Regions from separate parts of the Bacillus sp. WC2507 genome, predicted to be linked through region 1. Evidence: riboswitches for the same ligand, from Rfam matches in the RefSeq annotation. Region 1 holds a riboswitch; the other holds the start of a gene.
The links. A riboswitch is a leader RNA that binds a small molecule or an ion and turns the genes downstream of it on or off. The one in region 1 is predicted to bind magnesium.
Positions count from the first base shown of each region.

Region 2: it holds a riboswitch for magnesium, as region 1 does, so the genes downstream of both, ACUN28_RS21475 (P-type ATPase) here and mgtA (magnesium-translocating P-type ATPase) in region 1, are expected to answer to the same signal.

Region 1 is NZ_JBQXPN010000001.1:1,557,445-1,565,796, forward strand. Features, by position in the region: gene ACUN28_RS08400 (tripeptidase T) at 1-822, shown strand, start outside; gene ACUN28_RS08405 (DNA polymerase IV) at 1,015-2,253, shown strand; gene ACUN28_RS08410 (MgtC/SapB family protein) at 2,295-2,996, opposite strand; gene mgtA (magnesium-translocating P-type ATPase) at 3,108-5,813, opposite strand; M-box (ykoK) riboswitch at 6,148-6,315, opposite strand; gene ACUN28_RS08420 (DUF3932 family protein) at 6,483-6,734, opposite strand; gene rnz (ribonuclease Z) at 6,924-7,847, shown strand.
Region 2 is NZ_JBQXPN010000001.1:4,085,480-4,093,831, forward strand. Features, by position in the region: gene ACUN28_RS21470 (5'-3' exonuclease) at 1-24, opposite strand, end outside; gene ACUN28_RS21475 (P-type ATPase) at 155-880, opposite strand; M-box (ykoK) riboswitch at 1,224-1,389, opposite strand; gene ACUN28_RS21480 (DUF350 domain-containing protein) at 1,484-1,870, opposite strand; partial or broken gene ACUN28_RS21485 (glutathionylspermidine synthase family protein) at 1,867-3,101, opposite strand; gene ACUN28_RS21490 (hypothetical protein) at 3,105-3,416, opposite strand; gene ACUN28_RS21495 (hypothetical protein) at 3,500-3,949, shown strand; RNA gene ssrS (6S RNA) at 4,004-4,187, opposite strand; RNA gene ssrS (6S RNA) at 4,209-4,391, opposite strand; gene ACUN28_RS21510 (sulfurtransferase) at 4,508-5,341, opposite strand; gene ACUN28_RS21515 (YpbS family protein) at 5,344-5,616, opposite strand; gene ACUN28_RS21520 (GNAT family N-acetyltransferase) at 5,638-6,105, opposite strand; gene ACUN28_RS21525 (DUF3931 domain-containing protein) at 6,178-6,432, shown strand; gene ACUN28_RS21530 (dynamin family protein) at 6,436-8,352, opposite strand, start outside.

The DNA.
Region 1 (8,352 bases):
GGTACTACGATTTTAGGTGCGGATGATAAAGCAGGGTTAGCATCAATGTTTGAAGCAATCCGTGTTTTAAAAGAAAAAAATATCCCTCATGGTACAATTGAATTTATTATTACAGTTGGAGAAGAATCTGGTCTTGTTGGTGCAAAAGCATTAGATCGTGAGCGCATTACAGCGAAATACGGTTACGCATTAGATAGCAATGGAAAAGTTGGTGAAATCGTTGTTGCAGCTCCAACACAAGCGAAGGTGAATGCGATTATTCGCGGGAAAACAGCTCACGCTGGTGTAGCACCAGAAAAAGGTGTATCTGCAATTACTATCGCAGCGAAAGCAATTGCGAAGATGCCACTTGGTCGTATTGATTCTGAAACAACTGCAAATATTGGACGTTTTGAAGGTGGTACACAAACGAATATCGTTTGCGATCATGTACAAATCTTTGCAGAAGCGCGTTCTTTAATTAATGAAAAAATGGAAGTACAAGTTGCTAAAATGAAAGAAGTATTTGAAACAACTGCAAAAGAAATGGGCGGTCAAGCAGACGTTGAAGTAAACGTTATGTATCCAGGATTTAAATTTGCTGATGGCGATCACGTTGTAGAAGTTGCAAAACGTGCAGCTGAAACAATTGGTCGTACACCTTCTCTTCACCAAAGTGGTGGCGGAAGTGATGCAAACGTAATTGCAGGACACGGTATTCCAACAGTTAACTTAGCAGTTGGTTATGAAGAAATTCATACAACAAATGAAAAGATACCTGTTGAAGAATTAGCGAAAACAGCAGAATTAGTTGTAGCAATTATTGAAGAAGTAGCGAAGTAATATAATAGAAAAAGCGTGTAAATCACAATTGATTTACACGCTTTTTATTTTGATTCGATTGCTTTTCCCTTTATGTATTTTATGTAAATTATATAAAATACATAAAGGGAAAAGAACAAGTTATTTATTATAAATATTGTCCGAAATTTGATATAATGAAGGAACAAATGTTCTTTGGAGGGAGTGAGTACTATGCGAGAAATGTATCCGAAAAATGGTCGTGTTATTTTGCATGTAGATATGAATTGTTTTTTCGCATCTGTTGAAATTGCTCACGACCCATCATTACAAGGGAAGCCGTTAGCAGTTGCTGGGAATGAAAAAGAAAGAAAAGGAATTATCATAACATGTAGTTATGAGGCAAGAGGCTATGGAATACGTACAACGATGCCTCTTTGGGAAGCAAAAAGGTTATGCCCGCAATTAGTTGTAATGCGTCCTAATTTTACATTATATCGTGAAGCTTCCTTTCAAATGTTTCAAATTCTTTCCCGTTTTACGGAAAAAATACAACCAGTCTCTATAGATGAGGGGTATTTAGATATTACAGATTGCTACGCACTCGGTTCGCCTCTTGAAATAGCAAAGATGATTCAGCAGGCGTTATTAACAGAGTTACAACTTCCATGTAGCATCGGAATTGCTCCAAATCTTTTCCTAGCAAAAACAGCTTCTGATATGAAAAAGCCTCTCGGTATTACGGTGCTTCGAAAACGAGATATTCCAGAAATGATTTGGCCACTTCCGGTTGGAGCGATGCATGGAATTGGAGAAAAAACAGCAGAAAAATTAAATGATATTCATATACAAACCATTGAGCAGTTAGCAAAAGGAAACGAACATATCATTCGCGCTAAAATTGGAAAGCATGGTGTTGATTTACAACAACGGGCAAAAGGTATGGATGATAGGGAAGTTGATCCGAGTCAAATGGGACAACATAAAAGCGTTGGTAACTCGATGACTTTTTCAAAGGATATGGATGAAGAGAAAGAATTGCTTGATATGTTAGAACGCTTATCAAAATCAGTGAGTAAAAGATTACAAAAGCGAACTCTTGTCAGCTATAATATTCAAATTATGATTAAATATCATGATAGGCGGACAGTAACGCGGAGTAAGCAATTGAAAAATGCTATTTGGGAAGAACGAGATATTTTTCAGGCAGCATCTCGTTTATGGAAGCAACATTGGGACGGTGATTCCGTTCGTTTACTAGGTGTTACAGCTACTGAAATAGAGTGGAAGACAGAATCAGTGAAACAATTAGATTTGTTTTCATTTGAAGAAGATGCGAAAGAAGAGCCGCTACTTGCTGTCATTGATCAGATTAACGATAAGTATGGAATACCACTTTTACAACGTGGTAGTCAATTATTGCGTAAGCAGGAAAAGTCTTTTCAGCAAAAATTAGAAAATAAGTTTATGTAGAAGGTGTCATGAAGCTATAAATATCATGACACCTTTTATTTTTAAATTGCTTCTAAATCTAATGAAGTTTTCCACCCTGCTGCAGTAACGCCAGCTTCTAATAGCATTCTACTCACTATTTTTTCAATTAAGACTGCTGCATTTGTACTGCAATGTAATGTAGCTTGTATACACACTTTTTGCTTAGAATCTACGTCTTCACTATACAATTCTTTTAAACCGATGCCTTCAGAACTTACCATATGCATAAGTAAAAAACGAATATGGGCTTCATGTTCTTCTGAACAAGTAAGAGAAAGGAAGTAGTTCGTTTGTTCAGGTGATTCTTCTTTTGATTTCTGATTCATAAAGAGAGCGATTGGGCGAAGTAGTATATTTGCTAGTAAAACGCCAGTTGCACCTAATATAGCTGCAACGAGGAAACCAGCGCCTGTAAGAGTACCGACAGCAGCTGCGCACCATAGAGTAGCCGCAGTATTAAGCCCTCTAATACTAAAACCATCGCGGATAATAACACCGCCGCCTAAAAAACCAATCCCACTAACGACTTGAGCGGCAATACGTGAGGGGCTAGCATCATGATCCAGCATGACGGATAATAAAACAAATATACAGGCACCAAGTGATACGAGAGCATTTGTCCGCAAGCCAGCCATCCTGTGTCTCCATTGCCGTTCCATTCCGATGCAAGCACCTACAATAATTGCGATAAATAATCTTAATACAATGTCATACCATACCATCATGGTCACCTCCATACATATAAGTCCATGTTATGTTTTTGAGAATGAGTGGGGAGTACCCGCTCATTCTCATTTTTATCCCGCTATTTGCAGGCTGGTTAAAGTTTCACTTTATAACCAGCTATGAAACTTTTTAATATAAACTTTTTTTAGGAACTGTGTTAAGAAAGCATAGCCTAATAGTATTCCTACTAACCAAGGGAAATAGCTAAGTGGTAATGCTTGTAATCCAACGGCTGCTCCGAGTGGTGAGAATGGAATATAAATTCCAATTGCCATAATACAAGCGGTTAATAAAAGAACCGGTGCTGATGCAGTACTTTGAATAAATGGAATCTTCTGTGTTCTTATCATGTGAACAATTAAAGTTTGTGTTAGTAATCCAACAACAAACCAACCAGATTGGAATAATGATTGTTCGCTAGCTGTATTTGCGCCGAAGACGTTCCACATGACTACATATGTGATGATATCAAATATGGAACTGATTGGACCGATGCAAATAATGAAGTTCCGTAAGTTGGCAGTATCCCATTTTCTTGGTTTTTCTAAAAACTCTTTATCCATTTTGTCCCATGGAATAGATAGTTGTGAAATATCATAAAGCAAGTTTTGAATTAAAAGGTGAATGGCAAGCATCGGCAAGAAGGGGATGAAAGCACTTGCTACTAACACACTAAATACATTTCCAAAGTTAGAACTTGCTGTCATTTTAATATATTTTAAAATATTACCAAATATAGTGCGTCCTTCTAGAATACCTGCTTCTAATATCGTTAAACTTTTTTCAAGTAGAATAATATCGGAAGACTCTTTTGCAATATCAGTTGCAGTATCAACAGATATGCCAACGTCAGCTTCACGTAACGCTACAGCATCGTTAATACCATCTCCCATATAGCCTACAGTGTGACCATTCCCTTGTAATACTCGTATAATGCGTGATTTTTGCATTGGATTTAGTTTAGCAAATACAGTTGTTTCTTCGGCTAATTTTGCTAATGCTTTATCAGGTAAAGCATCGATTTCGTAACCAAGGACAGGCTCACCGATGTTTAATCCAACTTCTTTGCAAACTTTTCTTGTCACGATTTCGTTATCGCCAGTTAAAATTTTCACTTGTACACCATGTTTCTGTAATGCTTGAATGGCAGTAGCTGCAGATGGTTTTGGTGGATCTAAAAAGCCAATATATCCAGCGAGAATCATATCATTCTCATCTTTTATCACGTACTCTTTATCATGTAATGGTCTATCTTTTTTATAAGCTACAGCAATAACACGCATACCTTCACTATTCAACGTCTCACTTAGTTGTTTTACATTTGAGCGCATATCATCGGTAAGAAAAACAACTTTGCTATCAACTTCAGTGTAGTTACAAATAGATAAAATTTCTTCTACGGCACCTTTACAAACCATTGTATGTTCCCCTGAGCTATCTTTCACGATGACAGACATACGCCGGCGAGCAAAATCAAATGGAATTTCATCTAGTTTTTGAAAAATGGATGGATCAAGCTTCTGGTTTTCTTCTGTATGTTTCATAACAGCTTTATCTATTAAATTTTTCAATCCTGTTTGATAGAAGCTATTTAAATAGGCATAGTGTAATACACGATCACATGTATTACCGTTAGGATCTAAGTGCCGAACAAGTACAACTTCATCTTCTGTTAAAGTTCCCGTTTTATCGGTACAAAGAATGTTCATAGCACCTAAGTTTTGAATAGAATTCAGTTGTTTTACTATTACTTTCTGTTTAGACATGTTAACAGCACCTTTAGCTAAATTAGCAGTTACAATCATTGGTAACATTTCAGGTGTAAGACCAACAGCAATAGCGATAGCGAAGAAGAAAGCCTCTTGCCAATCACCTTTTGTGAATCCGTTAATGAGAAGAACGATAGGTGCCATAATAAGCATGAATGTAATTAAGAGCCAGCTTACTTTGTTTACACCTTTATCAAAGCTTGTTTCTACGCGCTTGCCAATTACCTTATTTGCTAAAGAGCCGAAATACGTATCGGTACTTGTGGAGATGACAACAGCTTTTGCGCTACCACTTACAATATTTGTACCCATAAAACAAAGGTTTTCCATATCGAGTGGATTGTAATTTTTTTTCATGTTTTTCGGTAAAATATGTTTATTCTCTGTATGGTAGCAGTTTTCGTACTTTTCCACAGGAAGTGCTTCCCCAGTTAAAGAAGACTGATTCACAAATAAATCTTTAGCTGATAAAATACGCACATCAGCCGGAACGATATCACCGGCCGAAAGTGAAATAATATCGCCAGGTACAAGTTCTTCAATTGGAATTTCCGTTGGATCATTTTGCTTTAAATTCATTACGTTTTTTGTTTCGTGTACAAATCCATCTATTCTAAAGACGCTTGCCGTTGTTCGAACCATAGCTTTTAACTGATCCGCAGCTTTTTGAGAACGAAACTCTTGTAAAAAGCGGATCGTTGCACTTAGCATTACCATTACAGATACGACAATGGTTCCTTGTATATCATCTGTGAAAAAAGAGAGTGCGCCGAGAGCTAATAAAACAAAAATAAATGGATTTTTAAATGCCAGTAGAAATTGAATGTACCACGGCGATGTTTTATTATGAGCTATTTCATTTGGGCCATATAAAGAAAATCTATGAGACGCTTCTATTTTAGAGAGGCCATTTTGTGTTGTTTCTAAAAGTCGTAACGCATTGTTTACATCTTGTATTGCGACTTCCACCAGTAATCCGTTATTTGTTTTCATATGATTTTGATCGTATGAATGCTTTGTTTCTTGTTTTTGTAAATTTAACATTGGTAGTTCCTCCTTTTTCATGAAGGAGGAAACAATCTGTTACTCAACTATTTAAAATTAGGAGGAACAGCTTCTTTCCTACCTACATGATGAAATATTAACGTAAAACATATTATGGGTATCTGGGCCGAATCATCAATTGCCAACTGTTCCTCACCTCCGTACAATTTAGTAGTTTCTGAATATGCTATGTTTGTTTCATAGTAAGGTGCATATATACGTAAAAAGACCTTTACTCAAAACGAGTAAAGGTCTGAATTCGCAGTTAAAAGAGTCCACAACAAAGACTGTTAGTAAACATAGATAAAAACAGTTTTTGTGTATGACAAAATACATGCACCTCTCCCTCGTTGAGTTTTAGCACTGTATAGCATAGGTACTGAAACCAGCTACGTTAAGAAAGGCCTTCATTCCGACCTTTCCTGTTGACCCATTGGCGTCTCTCGACATTTTTGGGCAGCAGCGTTTCTCTATACAGGAGCCTCACCTAACAGAGACCATATTCAATTACATGTTGAATGTTAGCACTGTAATTTTGTAGTGTCAATACATTTTTTTGAAAACTCAAATAGATTTATGCTGGCTATATAGTAGGAAATAAGAGGAGTTTTTTGAAATAAGGTGGAGAAATAAATAAAAAGCACTGATTACAGTGCTTTTTATTACAGATTATGAGATTGTAGTATTTTCAAAAATAACAATTTCTGAACTATTTGTTGTTGAAACGCGTTGTGCGTAATATGTTAAAGCTGAAGAAATATATGTTGGTAACGAATCATTTGTATGTGTTGTTGTATATTCATGGATTAATTCTTTCAAAGTCGTCCATTCTAATTGTGCTGGGTGATCAGACACGAAAGAACTTACCCAGCGATCAAATGAAGATGAAAAATCAGTTTGTAAACGAAATGCTTCTTTCATAATAAAACGCTCCCTTAAAATGTAGTATAATCATTTTAACATAAAATACGAACGATTACTAAGTTTTTTAAGTATAATGTTCGTGTTATATAGTTGTCTAGATGATTGGTTATGTAAATTCGATTTGCCATTTGAAATAACATTCCGTAAGATGAAAGGTAGATTATATAAAGAGCTGGAGGAAAGAAAGTGGAATTTGTATTTTTAGGAACTGGTGCAGGTGTTCCTTCGAAAGGAAGGAATGTTTCGGCAATTGCTTTGCAATTGTTAGAAGAACGAGGGCAGACTTGGTTATTTGATTGTGGCGAGGCGACGCAACATCAAATATTACATACATCTGTACGCCCACGCCGCATTGAAAAAATATTTATTACGCATTTACATGGTGATCATATTTTTGGGTTGCCTGGTTTATTAGGAAGCCGTTCGTTTCAAGGAGGGACTACACCTTTAACAGTGTATGGACCAAAAGGAATTAAACAATTTATTGAAGTGGCATTGTCAGTAAGTACGACACATGTAAAATACCCACTTGAAATTGTTGAGATAACAGAAGAAGGTACTGTGTTTGAGGATAATGAATTTCGTGTGGAAACGAAAAGATTATCACATGGTATTGAATGTTTTGGGTATCGTATTATAGAGAAAGATATACAAGGTGCTCTTTTAGTCGATAAATTACTGGAGATGGGTGTGAAACCCGGTCCACTTTTTAAACGTTTAAAAGATGGAGAAGTAGTTGAATTAGAAAATGGCACGATACTAAATGGAAAAGATTTTATCGGTCCACCTCAAAAAGGAAGAATTATTACCATTTTAGGTGATACAAGATATTGTGAAGCGAGTAGAGAGCTAGCACAAGACGCTGACGTACTTGTTCATGAAGCAACTTTTGCGGCAGAAGATGAACAACAAGCGTATGATTATTTTCATTCCACATCTAAGCAAGCTGCGAGTATTGCACTTCAGGCAAATGCAAAACGATTAATATTGACTCATATTAGTTCTCGTTATCAAGGGGATACATATAAGGAATTATGGAAAGAGGCAAGAGAGCTATTTTCTAATACAGAAATAGCTACGGATTTAAAATCATTTCCAGTGGAAAGATAATAATGTTGTGAAAAAATGGTGACGAAAGGTTGCCATTTTTTTTATTTCTAAAAAAATTTAAAATAAAACTGTTATCATTTTATGTTTAAATTGGATGAAACAGAAAGTTTTAATGATGTGAAGATATAGGATAAAAATACATAGTACTGATTATTTAGAAAAACTGTTATATAAGTCAGATGACATACGAGTGGTACAAATAGCAAAAATGGATTGTTATTCAGAACTTTTAAAATTCATTAAAAGTAAGCGTTTTATTAAAAACAAGCTATAATGAAGGCAGAATATAATTTATTGTAGGCCGCATGCGTTTTAGCCATTTGTCGTAACAAGTGAAGTTGACTAAATCGTGAGAGAGGAATATGAAAATTATAAATACGAAGGATATTACTATTATTTGTACTAAGTCTTTTTTCACCTTTTAGCTTTAAAGCACCAAAAGGTATGAAAGCAATGGGAGTTTCACTTGTTTATGCTATCCTTGTAAGGGGTTCTGTGTTAAACT
Region 2 (8,352 bases), 2.5 Mb from region 1:
ATCAACTAATAATACTTTTTTCATAATTCCTCTCCTACCCAAAAAATAATAACCCCACGTCATCACGTAAGGTTATATAAATAGATTACCATTCTACGTTTTTTCAACTTTGTCTATTATACATTGTTTTTGTATATTTAGCATCATTTACACATTAGGACGTTCTACTACAACAAGTATGAAGAATTCCTGAATACGTATTTTTCCCAGTCGAAACAACTACAGCCTTTGCATTTCCGCCAACAATATACGTCCCTTTGAAACATACATTTTCAAGTTCAAGTGGATTATAGTCTTTCATTCGTTTTAAAGGAATAAATCGTTTACGCTCAAGGTGATAGCAACTTTCAAATTTCTCAATACTTACATCTTTTCCTGTTAGCACAGATTCATTTACTAATAAATCATTCGCGTAAATGATACGTACATCTGCTGGTACTGTATCGCCTTCTGAAAGAAAAATCATATCACCAGGAACAAGTTCTTGTACTGGTAAATCCATCATTTTTAATTCACCGTTTAAACCTGTTACACTTGAACACGCTACTCGAGACACAGTAATTTTCTCACATTGTAATCTATCACGCACATGTTGTTTTGAAAAACCTGGGATCATTCCACTTAGCTTCATCATTACTTCTGCAATACGCGCTCTTTTTGAAGTTAATTCATTTCGGCCGTATACTTGAATGCGTTTTTGTGCCTCTTTCATAGATAATCCGTCTCTTGTTGTTTTAAAATACGCAAATACAGATTTTACATCTCTCGTTGCGATTTCAATTAATAAATCTTTATTTTTTTGAAGCATTGTTTGTTCTTTCATTGATTTTTTACTTAATTTATATGACGTGTTACCCACAGTTTTGTTTGCATATAACATATTATCGTCTCCTCCTGTACAACATAGGAAGAAACGCTTTGTTTCTCAATTTTTCCACTTTACCGCGAAAGTGTCTAGCGCTTAAACGTGCATATAAACGCTACATTACGATAAATATAGAGGGAGGAACAAGTCGTTTCCTGCCTACATCATATATTTTTGATTTGAAGTATATGGGTAACGGAACCGAGTCAGAATTTGACATGCTCCTCACCTCCTCGTTTAATTTTATAGTTTATACTATGAAACTACTCATAGCTTGGTAACAAAAAGACCCTTACTCCGAAAAGAGTAAAGGTCATGACATACACAAATAAACGATTCCTAATACAATTAGAAATCTACGGACCTCTCCCTCGCCGAGTTTTAGCACTGTATAGCATAGGTACATTACCAGCTACGTTAAGAAAAACCTTAATTCGATCATTCCTGTTGACCCATTGGCGTCTCTCGACATTTTTGGGCAGTAGCATTTCTCTATACAGGAGCCTCACCTAACAGAGACTTATTTTTATTATATAGAAAATGTTACTCTTATTTAAAATAGATGTCAACAGTAGCCTACAATTTTTTCGAAAGGTATGGCAAACTAACGTAAAGTTTTTAATAAGTTATACAACCTGCAATTACAATCCCAATGGAAAGCGATAAAAACATAAGGAAAAGACCGACTGCTTGATTATCTTCTTCGAGACTTTTATTTATATTAAAGCGTGGTGTAAGCCACTCAGCTAGATAAAAGACGATAATTTGAGCCAAAATCCCAACTGCTCCCCACGAAACCATATCAAGAAGTGAAATGGAATTAGCTGCTGTCGAATATAAAACAATAGCTAATCCAAGTAATCGTCCTCCAAGCACATAGCTTACCGCCTTATTTCCTTGGGCCATTAACTTAAATTCTTTTACTTTCGTTGTCACTTCCATCAGGAAAAGACCAATACATAAAAGTCCCAATGTTACTGCTAAATATAATAAAAAATTAATCATATACTTTCCTCCTTTTTTATACCTACCGGTAAATAGTACGATTCATTCCCCGTAATTTTTCCCCCGCGCGAATACCGATACTACTCGCTTTTCCAGCAATTAAAAACGAACCAAACACATACGACAGTTTCTCCATCCCTTTCTCTGTTTCCAAAGATATGACTGGAAGTTCTGTATACTTTTGAAATATCGGTAGTGACGCTTTATACGTTTGGTGTGCATTTTGAAGCATAATATTTTCGTCCTTATCGCGAACGGTAATTGTATCTCCTTCTCTCCCAAATGAAGGTTTTTGAACGAAAAAATCTTTTCCTAAAAATAAATCTGGTTCTAGATATGTAGGTAACATATATTCTTTAATCCACTGTTGTTCCTCATTTGTATAAAAGGCCTCTTCTTCTGCTAACCCCCAAATAAGACACTGGATTGATTTTGGCTGAAGTAAAAATGCTGACAATGGATTTATTATAAAAAGTTTTCCGGCTTTTACAAGTTGCAACAGTTCCACACCTACCAAGTCTCCTGTTTCAGGATCTTGATCCTCAATTAAATCTTCTATCGGATATGTTTGGCGATATAAAACATCAATCTGTACTCCATTCCTATCCACTAAAGCATCTTTTGTAATTCTAAGTTCTGACATTGGCACTACTTTATTTTCAACATGACATAGCTGACTCAAATACATGGTCGTATTCCAATCCTCAATATGTTCATGATGTGCTGTAAAAACAACATTTGGGTTGTCTATTCCCTTGGTCGCTTCCATTATGGCTTTTGTAATACCAGAAGATAGTAATCGCTCTTGATCCGAGTTTGGATCATCATAGCCTAGTTTCTCGCAAACTTTTCCATTCATTTGAAAACATTCCATAATAAAAGTTGGTGTATCACTATTAAACTCGAGCATTTTAATTTGGTTATCACCTGTTAAAACGAAATCAAACCGCGAAATAACAGATTCAGGATATAACCCTTTCATTCTAATGAACTATAAGCTCGCAGGAGGAAACCCAAGTTCAAGAAGCTGTTCGTTACTTAAATTACGCAAAAGTCTAGCAGTCTTGAAAAATATTTTCCCCATTCGTTCAGTTGCTAATTGTAATTGTTTCATAGTCTGATTTGTTATAGAGAAAATATGAAACAAACTATACTCAGATTCATATAGATCCGACCAAAAATTCGGATATTTCGAATAAAACTCTTTTCGATCCCTTATGTACTGCGACATATTTTAGCCCCCAAATCCTCCCTTTGAACCGCTTCCAATTCCACCTTTAAATTCCGCAGACGATTGATACGATTTAAACGCCGATGAATTTTTAAAAGTGGATTTATTTTGATAGTAACTCCCACCATAAAAGTAATGCCCACGATAACCTGAACTACTATCATCACACTGCCATACCCCAAGTTCATCATCCCAATCCCAATCTGAACAACTATTATCATTCGGTTTTGGGGGAAGATCTTGTGCGCAGCCAAATAAGGTGCCGGTCATTAAAGACGTTACGACACCGCCTACTAGCCATTTCGTTTTTGTCACCTTCGCACTCCCCTTTTTAAATTCTATTCCTATTATATAAGATGGCATGATAAAGTAGAAGAAAAAGGAAGAAGAGGGATAAAATGCGCTTAGAATATCGACTTAATGATGAAACAAAAGGGTATCCTGCTTTATGGAACTACGCAAATATTTCTAATTCTGAAATCATCGCACGCATGACTTGTGAATATTTTATAAAAGATAAAAATACATATGTTGTTACCGCAACTTCAGTAGATCCAGACGGAACAGCAGTTATATATATTCAACAAGAAACTTTTTCTAACGATCCTTCAGATCCTACTTACTTCCACATCGGTTTTGAAATTAGAGAGCTAAAGGATACGAGTTCAAACTTGATTGAAAGTAAAGATGTATGGAACTATGAAGAAATTTTACCATCTCTTCATTCCGATATCATATTTATTCAGCGCGACGGCATGTATATGGAGTTCACTTTAGATTCAAGAGAGATTGATGAAGACAGAAAGTGCTATATTTATTATGGAAACTTCACAGGTGAATCAAGATAACATGGATAAATGTATACAACAAAAAAACCTTACGTATAAAACCTAAGGTTTTTATTTAGCCCCACATATGCCGTTCTCTCTAGATGTCCATAAACCTGCTCTCACAGGTGGATGCTCTCACAAATGTTTGTAACTTCCTTCTTAAAAAGATGGCATGTTAGCTACATTTAAATATTGAACTTCCATATTAAACTTATTGGTTTAAGACATGCATAAGCTACGTACACCGTAGGAATTTTATATAATGTTAGTTGAAATAAGACCCCCGCACGTGCCGCTCCTCGTAAATGTCCAAAAACCCGCTACTCGCAGGTGGATGCCCTCACAGTTACCTTACATCTTCCTCCACAAGGAAGGCTTGATGATGGTCGCTAAATATTGAGCTTCCGTATAACTAACATCGGTTTTAGACATAAATAAGTTACGTACACCGCAGGATGTATTATTTACTTGTCGTTATATTATCACATTGTTTCCAATGTGTAAAATACAAAGTTTTTCGAGCAATTTCTTGCTTGTGACCTTATTTTAATACAAATTATTTTTGCATGCAAGTGATTAATCTTCTTCTTTTGCAATTTGATTTTCTGGATAAGAAATCCAATCACTCCAGCTACCTGCATACAATTTAACATTTTGGAATCCAGCTAATTTCAATGCAAGAATGTTTGGACATGCTGTAACGCCAGAACCACAATATACAATTGTTTCCTTATCTTTCGAAAGATTTTGGAATCGTTCTTGTTGCCCAGCTTCATTCTTAAATTGTCCTGATTGGACAATTCCATCCTTCCAAAAATAGTTTACTGCTGTCGGAATATGCCCTGCTTTTGGATCAACTAGTTCCTCTACACCAGCATAACGTTTTGGCTCTCTAGAATCAATTAACGTCACATCTGCACCTGCATGAATATTCTCTCTGACCGTTTCCATCGTTACAAGCATACGATCTTGTATATTGGCTTTGAATGTTTTTCGTATAACAACAGGCATTTCCGTTGTTACCGGTAGTCCATTCTCTTTCCAAGCTGGAAATCCGCCATCTAATATATATACTTTCTCATGTCCTACATAGTTTAATAACCACCAGAGACGAGAAGCATTTGCACCCGCTTGACTGTCATATGCAATTACTGTCGTATGTTCATCAATACCAGCTTGCGAAAGCTTGTCTGCAAACTCCTCAATATTCGGCAATGGATGGCGACCACCATGTTCTGTTACAGGACTTGATAAATCTACATTCAAATCAAAATATAACGCATGGAGAATATGTTCTTCCTCATACTTTTCTCTACCCCAATTAGGATTCGCTAAATCAAAACGACAATCGATTATACGGACGTTCTCATCTTCTATATGCTCACGTAACCATTCGACTGTAACTATCATCTTTAACGACCTTCTTTCTCTTGCAAACGACTTACATACTCCATAACCATTTCTTCTGTAACATATTTACGCTGTAGTGTAACACCATTTTTTGCAAGAGCATTAATTTGCTTTGTTACAACATTAATGACATCAACCGAAAATTCTTTCCCATTTGACGCAAGAGATACGGCTGCTTCAATAGCTGCTTCACGCTGCGCATCTAATTGTAAACATGCTTTTACACTTTCATTTTGTTTACGAGAATGTGCTGTAATTGCTTTATGTACTTCCATCTTCTCTTCCCCCTAAATAAGTTATACGTTCTGAGTCAATTCCATTGCAAGCCGAATCATATCACGGCATACAATCCCATTTTCAATAATCTCTTCTTCATAATGCTTCGAAAAGTAATCAAAATCAATAGAAAAAATACGAAATCCACATTTTTGGTATAAAGCAAGTTGTGAAACACTAGAATTGCCTGTACCAACTTCAAGTTTTGACATACCATATCCTTTAGCAGTTTCTATGGCATGACTTACTAGCTTCTTCCCAATCCCTTTTCCTTGCAAATGCTCTACAACCGCAATATTCATAATTTCCATCGTCTTCGGCCTTGTTTCCAAAAGAACATATGCACCGATAACACTCTCCTCTTGCTTAGCTACATATGTTAACCCTCTTTGTACATATGCATCAATTTGCTGCTCACTTGGATCAGCAAGCAGCAATAAAGATTTCGGTATAGCTTCTTTCGAAATAGGTTCTATTACAACAGACATAAAAAATTCCCCCTTCTCTATTGTTCTAAACCCTCCTTGTCTACCATAAATAATAAAAAGGAGGGATTCACCATGGACAACAATGAGAAAAAGTGCAACGTCATCTCTATTGATGGAAAGAAGAAAAAAAGCGACACGTATTCCTATCCAAAATTAGTAGTAGAAAACAAAACATATGAATTTTCTTCATTCGTCTTATGCGGTGAAACACCAGACGGCAGACGACTTGTTCTTACTCATATGATTTCTACTGATGAATTTGCAGGGTTTGTAAAATCTTTAGATACAGTACTGCAAAAGAAAATCGAACGAATCTTTTTCTCATAATGATTATATAACATAAATTTCTCTTTCAATCTCTACTAACTGCTTTTGCAATTGTTCTTTACTTTGTTCATATAGTGATACATCGATTGTTTCAGCCAATGCAAATAATATACTTTCATAATAGTTCATCACATCTTGCTGCATCACTTTTTGGAATAAGTTCCATTTCATATCCCACTCTTGCTTATAATGATGAACAAATAAATCTTTTTCATCAGCTACATAATTTGATACAAGCGGTTCTAATACCGCTTTAGCATCTTCTTGCATGAAAGCTTTATCATTTTTTTCAAAAAAGCTTTTTTCATTTTTAAAATGTGCTAGTGCTTTTTTAAAATCTTTTACTTCAACTGACGGGAACGGTTCTTTATGTGTAATATCTTTATATTCATAATCCACTGTTCCACTCATAGAAATTGATTTATTCTCTGCTTTACAGTTCAATACAATTTCATTCTTTGCACGCTTCATCGCTTCATCTATCCATTTTTCAAGACGTAATGATGTCGCACGCATTTCTTGTAATAAATCATGCTGAATAAATGCTACTAATTCCATAAAGCATTGTTGCAACTGCACTTTCACATTTCCATCCGTTCGAAGTGACGCTGGATTAATAAATTCAGTAAACACATCGTTATAGCGTAGGAATAGACGCTGGTGCACGTAATAAAGCAATTCTTTCACTTCATTTTGCATTGCCTGCTCTTCGGCAAGCACACTATATGATGAAATAATATGAAGTAGCTGATCACGCTCTGCTTCATATTTTTTTGTTTGCTTCTCTTTCTCTTCATTCCCCTGCTTTGCACCATTTATCATATTTACTAAAAGCTGACCTGCTCCTTGTAATGCACCATATAAAGCATGCACAGATACAAGCATCAAATCTCTCATCATAAAGGATGTAAATGATTCCTCAAACTTAGCAATCCCAGAGTTTTGTAAAATACCATATTTCTCTTTTTCAATATTCTTTCCTTGTTTCTCTTCAAGCGCACATAAACTTGAAATTGCAAATAAACGCGGATTTCTAATACCGTATTGCAGTAGCTGGTCTGCGATATAACCTTTTACCATTTCAAGTTCTTCTTCAGACTCTGCTAAATCGGCTGCATTAATTAAGAAGAACATTTTATCAAGAGCAAAGGTATCCTTTACACGACCAAGCTGAATTAAAAATTCACGGTCAGCACGAGAGAACACATGATTATAATACGTTACAAATAAAATAGCATCTGCGTTTTTAATATACTGGAACGCAACATCCGTATGGCGGGCGTTAATAGAATCCGCTCCAGGTGTGTCTACAAGCGCTACTCCTTGCCTTGTTAAAGCACAATCATAATAAAGCTCCATGTACTCAACAAAACACGATTTTTCTTCATTCGCTACATAATCAGAAAACTCTTCTAATGTAACTTGTACTTGCTCCCCTAAATGAGCAGAAACCGTATCATACCCTTTTTGTACCGCTCGTAAAAAGCTAAATGTTGTTTTTTGCTTCCCAGTTGGTGAAGGATATTTCATAACTTTATCAATTTGTGCTAACGCCTCATCTAACGTAGTAACCTCATAATGAAACAGCTTATAAACAGCTTTCATATCTTCTAATAGAGCTTGCTTTGATTTGAATTGAACCATTACTGTTCCGTGTGGTTTTTCCTCTGTAACCGGCAAAATTTGATTAATCGTTGCCGTTGTCGGATTTGGTGATACAGGAAGTACCTTCTCACCAAGCAATGCATTGGCAAATGATGATTTCCCAGCACTAAAAGCTCCGAATAACGCTACTGTAAATTGTTTCGTTTCCACACGACGCCTTTTTTCTATTACCTCTTGCTGTACATGTTTCAGCGCTGGCAATGACTCTAATATCGTTTCAGCTTTCTTCACTTTCTCTAATATACGCTGAATATT